DNA from 2 places in the Aliiglaciecola sp. NS0011-25 genome. Region 2 is predicted to be linked to the other one. Evidence: predicted binding sites of a transcription regulator. Region 2 holds the regulator's gene; the other holds the start of a gene.
What was found. Region 2 encodes FNR, which switches genes on or off when oxygen is low (the NO sensors DNR and NnrR bind a similar motif). Its sites were predicted from a motif close to TTGATCTAGATCAA; they were not measured.

Region 1: ABWV72_RS06145 (OmpW/AlkL family protein) is a predicted target of FNR. The motif match lies at 1,537-1,550, and genes of this name have one in related genera.

The regions. Positions count from the first base shown of each region.
Region 1 covers NZ_BAABWR010000005.1:123,147-126,318, reverse strand. Annotated here, with positions in the region: gene accC (acetyl-CoA carboxylase biotin carboxylase subunit) at 1-402, shown strand, start outside; gene ABWV72_RS06150 (MipA/OmpV family protein) at 654-1,442, shown strand; gene ABWV72_RS06145 (OmpW/AlkL family protein) at 1,619-2,269, shown strand; gene ABWV72_RS06140 (response regulator) at 2,473-3,144, shown strand; gene ABWV72_RS06135 (sensor histidine kinase) at 3,145-3,172, shown strand, end outside.
Region 2 covers NZ_BAABWR010000019.1:15,372-18,543, reverse strand. Annotated here, with positions in the region: gene ttcA (tRNA 2-thiocytidine(32) synthetase TtcA) at 1-217, opposite strand, end outside; gene uspE (universal stress protein UspE) at 354-1,286, opposite strand; gene fnr (fumarate/nitrate reduction transcriptional regulator Fnr) at 1,401-2,138, opposite strand; gene ABWV72_RS15970 (sulfite exporter TauE/SafE family protein) at 2,164-2,829, opposite strand; gene ccoS (cbb3-type cytochrome oxidase assembly protein CcoS) at 2,826-3,011, opposite strand; gene ABWV72_RS15960 (heavy metal translocating P-type ATPase) at 3,034-3,172, opposite strand, start outside.

The DNA.
Region 1 (3,172 bases), on a different contig from region 2:
ATTGCTGCTGGTCAACCTTTATCCATTGAACAAAAAGATGTTCAGATTCGCGGTCATGCCATTGAATGTCGAATCAATGCAGAAGATCCAGCGACCTTTATGCCTAGCCCTGGAAAAATTAATATGTTCCATTCGCCAGGTGGTTTCGGTATTCGTTGGGAATCTCATATATATGCCGGGTACAGTGTACCTCCTCACTATGACTCTATGATCGGTAAGTTAATCGCTTATGGAGAAAATCGTGACGTGGCAATTGCGAGAATGCGACATGCCCTTGATGAATTAGTTGTAGAAGGAATTAAAACCAACATTTCCCTACAGCAAAGCATTATGGCAGATGAAAACTTCTTTAACGGTGGTACAAACATCCACTATTTAGAGAAAAAGCTTAAACTCGCATAATCTATGACGTAAAGGGCCTATCTAGTCTAAATTAGGTAGGCCCTGATTATTCCTCTCCCTGCTATTCAATAATTTTTCGTGTCCGTATTGCTATCTCTGTACTGCTTCAACGACTTTTAAAATATTAAACTTGAGCTCATTCCATTTACTATATGTATTCGAACGGTATTTTTGTGAATCTAACACCAAGCCTCTTATTGCCTTTTCTGGCGCTTATTTGCCTTCCTTGCCTAGCTCAAATCGATACCACTATGGACGATGAACACACCAAAAAACCACTTTGGGAGGCAGGTATCGTCGGTGCTGGATTTAGCACCCCAGAATATCCAGGCGCAGCTAAGAATCACAACAATGGGTTTGTAGTCCCTTTTTTTATTTATCGCGGCGATATTTTCAGAATAGGCGAAAATAGCGTTATACGTGCGGTTGCGGTGGAAAAGGATTGGATAGAAATAGATTTGTCTATTGATGCTGCTTTTAGCGCAGACTCCAGTGACGACTCAGTGCGCGCCGGTATGCCCGATCTGGATTTTGTCTTCGAGGTAGGCCCACAAATTCGTCTTAAGCTTTTCGAAAGCGGTAAAAAAGCCACTGGTCTTCAGCAAATCCAATTAAAAGTACAAAGTCGCGCGGTATTCTCAACTGATTTTTCATCATTATCCCACCGAGGATATGTGTTGAACCCAGAATTGACCTACCAATACATTGGCGCATTGCAATCCGAAGATCGCTTTAGAATTAGTGTATCGCCTAGTTGGGGCACAGAAAAACTGCACGACTATTTTTACCAAGTTGATAGCCAATTCGCCACCCAACAGCGGCCTGCATACGATGCAAAACAAGGCTATTTGGGTCTGGAACTCTCTACCGGCTACATGTTCAATGTGACCCCTACTGTTCGCATGTTTATGAGTGCGACCTATCATTTCCATAATGCAGCCGCCAACCTCGAAAGCCCCTTATTAGTGGATAAAAATAATTATGCTTTTGGAGCAGGTGTAATTTGGCAGATTAAAAAAAGCAGCGAATATCAAAACTAAAAGGCGCAAAATACATTCCCATTGTGCAATTCAGCTATTCTTGAGTCATGTATTATAAAACTTTGATTTACATCAATGTTTCGAGCGTTTTTGGTTGAGCCAGATCAATATCAGAAAAATTCAATGCCGTAAGCTTTCCCCATCAAACTTAAACACATATTTCGATGGAGAAACACATGAAAAAACTAGCAGTCTATCTTGCTGTAGCTATCGCTCTTGGCGCTACTAATGCACAAGCCTACACAACCGGTGATATGATTTTACGTGCCGGTGTAACCACTGTTGCACCAGATGAATCAAGCAGTAATGTTTTTATCGGTAGCACGGATGTTGGTGTTGGCGTGAATGTAGATAACAACACTCAGTTAGGATTAAATTTTGCGTATTTCTTGTCACCCAATTGGGCGATTGAAGTACTAGCAGCAACGCCTTTTGAACATGATATTGGTTTAGACACAGTGGGCGCATTAGGCTCAACAAAACACTTACCGCCAACTATCTCAGCTAATTACCACTTCTTAGATGCCGATAGTGCATTTCAGCCTTATGTTGGTTTAGGTGTTAACTACACTATTTTCTTCAGTGAAGATTTCACCGCAGCCAATCAAGAAGCGGGCTTTAGTGACTTAGAGTTAGATGACTCTGTTGGTTTGTCTGCACAAATCGGCTTTGATTACATGTTGGACGACAATTGGTTTGTTAACGCTTCAGCGCGCTATATAGATATCAGCACTGAAGCAACATTTACTAATAATGGGACTGCTGGAACAGTGGATGTGGATATTGACCCATTTGTTTATTCACTGACTGTTGGTTATAAATTTTAAACCAACCCCAAACGACGATCAAAACGGGCACTGAAGTGCCCGTTTTTTTTGGCTAAAAATTCTGTCGTCTATTTATCTGCGTTAATACTATTTTAAGGTAAACTTTCTATAATGATAGGGAAGATCAATATGCAATTTGTAACTGACTTAACCTATTGTCAATTTCCCAACCGATTGCTGTAAATGAAAAAGAATCAATTATTATGCGTATTTTATTAGTAGAAGACGACCACGCGTTATCGGAAGCCTTAAGCAAATCATTGCGAACCCAAGGCTATGCCGTTAATTGTGTGTTCAACGGCAAAGACGCGATAGCCGCGCTAAACTCAGACGATTGCAATTTAATGATTCTTGACCTTGGATTGCCGGATATGGATGGGTTAACCTTACTTGATAAAATCCGCAAACAAAAAAACCCGATTCCAACACTGATATTAACCGCCCGTGACTCTACCTCGGATAAAATCCAAGGCTTAGATAAGGGCGCAGATGACTATCTGCCAAAACCGTTTGAAATGTCAGAATTATTGGCCCGTTTACGTGTGATGGAAAGGCGGTTAGGCACCTCTCAACAGTCCTTAGTAACCTGCGGACCAGTCAGCCTAGATATTACTCATCACTTATTGATAATTGATAATCAGCCAATAGAAACCTCCCGTCGTGAATTTACCCTGCTTAAATCCTTAATGGAAAATCTTGGGCGTATTCAATCCAAACAACAACTGGAATCTAAGCTATATGAATGGGGCGATGAAGTGGCAAGTAATACAATCGAAGTTCACATTCACAATCTGCGCAAAAAATTACCTGAAGATTTTATTAAGACCGTTCGTGGTGTAGGCTACAGTATAAATCAGCGAGCCTACCCTGCTTAAATGGATTCAATTCGTAAATATCTGACTT
Region 2 (3,172 bases):
GATCTAAATTAACCGCAATAATTTCAAATTTAATTGGCGCAATCTTTTGCAGAAACATTAAAATATCAAGCATGGTGTAACTGTCTTTTCCGCCAGACAGGCAGACCATTACCTTATCGCCATCTTCGATCATATTAAAATCGGCAATTGCTTTGCCTACATTTCGTCTTAGGCGCTTTTGAAGTTTATTAAAACTGTATTTTTTACTCTCAGACAGAGACTCGACCTTACTCATCTTATTCCTAGAAAAACATTGCTATCAGCGCGGATTATACCTGTCCTCATAAAGGACATAAACACCCTAAATTTAAATGTTTGCAGTCATTTTCTAAGAATCACAAGGTTATGTAAGGTTAATGTTTAAGAGGACACTCAAAGCCTTCTGGTTTAATTGCTAAAACGTCACAATTGAGTGAATCTATTGTATGTTCAGCCGTGTTACCGATAAGGGCGGCTGTAATACCGGTGCGACCTACAGTACCGATAACCACTAACTCTGCGTCGATAGCTTTTGCCACTGAAGGAATGACATCCTCAGGCAAACCTTCACTAAGATGCTGATTTTCTTGTGGGATATTGAATTCTTGAGCGTGCTCAAGCATACATTTGGCGTGGTGTTGTTTAACTGACTCTGTATAGCCAACCGGATCGAACTCTGGTATTTCGATGGCAATATTAACCGGTGTACCTGGGTAAGAATTAACCAAGTTTACATGTCCTTCCAGTAAATCAGCCATCAATCCAGCGGTTTTAGTGATTAACTTGTTTAAGCTATGATGTTCTTCATCTTCACTGCCCACATCTACCGCAGCTAAAATATTGCCATTAATAGGCCAATCATGTTCTTTGACAAGTAAAACTGGAACCGGTGATTTACGTAGGATATGCCAATCAGTAGGGGTGAATATCACTGACTTTAGGGTGTCATGCTCGTGGGTTCCTTTGACGATTAAATCATAGCTGTGATCAATCACTTCGAACAATACACTTTCATATGGCCGATTATGCCAGACCACTTTTATATCTACTGAAATAGATGAGTTAGCCGCTAGGGGTTCAACTATATTGGCAAGCCAATCGGTTTTGTCATCCACCACAGCTTGGCGCATCGTTTCTCTTTCATCCACGGTGAGCATAGTGGTCATTTCATAAGAGAAATCATATATGGACAGAAACGCAGTAATACTGGCGCCGGTCTTTTCTGCCAATAAAAGCGCTCTTTTAAACGCTTTTTGATCTTCTGTAGTTGGGTCTACAACAGCTAGTATTTTGTTAAATACGGACATAAATTAATTCCCTTCAAACGTTTACACTACGTATATTAAGTGTATGGCTACTTTAGCTAGTTTGCCAATTAACAGACTAATTGTTTTGACCTGAATCAATTTAAATTAAAAGACTTAACCGCAGGCTTGTTTATTTAAAACGTGTTCACCAAGTTTTTCTCTAAGTACCGCCAAATTGAGAATTTGTATAAATTTCCCATCAACTTTGATGATATTTTCTTTTTGAAAACGGGTGAGTAAACGACTCACGGTTTCAACAGTTAAACCAAGGTGATTACCAATTTCGTTTCGGGTCATGGTTAAATTAAATTCTAATTCAGAAAAACCGCGGGAGCGAAAACGATCTGATAGATTAATTAGGAAGTGGGCAAGACGTTCTTCTGCTGTGCGCTTGTTTAATAACATCATGAGACTGTGATCTTGGTTTATTTCTGTGCTCATAATTTTAAGCATTTCTTTGCGCAGTGTAGGAAGTTGTGCGCTCATAATATCTAACTTGTCGTAAGGTAACTCACAAACCATGGAGGTTTCCATCGCTTGATTATAACTTTGATATTTTTCAGAAAATAGTCCATCAAAGCCGACAATATCACCGGGAAAATGAAACCCTGTAATTTGTTGTTCGCCATCGGGAGAGGTTATGTAAGATTTAAATGAGCCCGTTCTTACTGCAAACAGCGACGTAAATTTTTGCCCAGGAATAGTTAATTGATCATTTTTATGCAAAGGGCGCTTGCGTTCTATGATTTCGTCCAAACTCTCCATTTCAGTCTGATTCAGAGCCACCGGTATACATAGGTGATTAAAACTGCAGTTTTGGCAGCGAATACTGAACTTGTTCGGATCTGACATTAGTTAATTCCAATTAATTCATTAGTTACCAATTATGAATCCCTTGGTAACATAAAATCAAGCCAAATAAGCATAATAAGACTGCAACGCTTCGTTTTACCACTGGTTGGGTCAACCATCCTCTTATTTGGCTGGCGCTGGCTCCCATTGCTAACATGATGGGCAAAGTGCCCAAGCCAAAGCAAAACATGGTGATAGCACCTTGTACCACACTGCCGGTGGAAACACTCCATGTTAACGTCGAATAAACCAATCCACAGGGCAACCAGCCCCAGATTAGGCCATAGGGTACAGCATAGATTGGGTGTTTAAAGGGAATGAAACGCTTTGATATGGGACTAATTTTACGCCAAAAAATAGCGCCAACTTTTTCTACTTTAACCAGTAGTTTTGACCACTGTCCCACATATAATCCAAGCAGAACCATAAATACTCCGCCAAAAAGGGTCAGTGCTTGAGGATTGATAAAGGATTTTGTGGTGACGATCTGACCCAACAGCCCAGCGATTGCGCCAGCGAAACTATAAGATAAAATGCGGCCTGAATTATAGGCAATTAAATACGGCCATTGTGACTTATTCTTTGGTAATGCAAAGGTAAATGAGGTCACAATTCCACCGCACATCCCAGCGCAATGCACACTTCCAGCAAGTCCGATTAATATTGCAGAAAACCAGCTTAAGTCGTTCATTTGTCGTTAGTTTTTGGCTTTTTTACTTGTACTTTTTTATCCACGTCATCATCGAATAGAATGTTGTATCCTTGACGCTCTAAATCTTCAAACTGATTGGATTTGACCGCCCAAAAAAAGATCCCTATGGCTAACAGTACTAGCACAATAGCGATGGGGATTAGCACATAAATGATACTCACTTTAATTTCCTATTAGCGCTGGTTAACGTAGTAAACGAATAGAGTTTGCGACCACAATAATTGAACTTAACGACATGCCAATTACGGCCATCCACGGGCTTAAATATCCGGCTACTGCTAGGGGAAGAATTAACGCGTTATAGCCAATGGCCCAAACCATG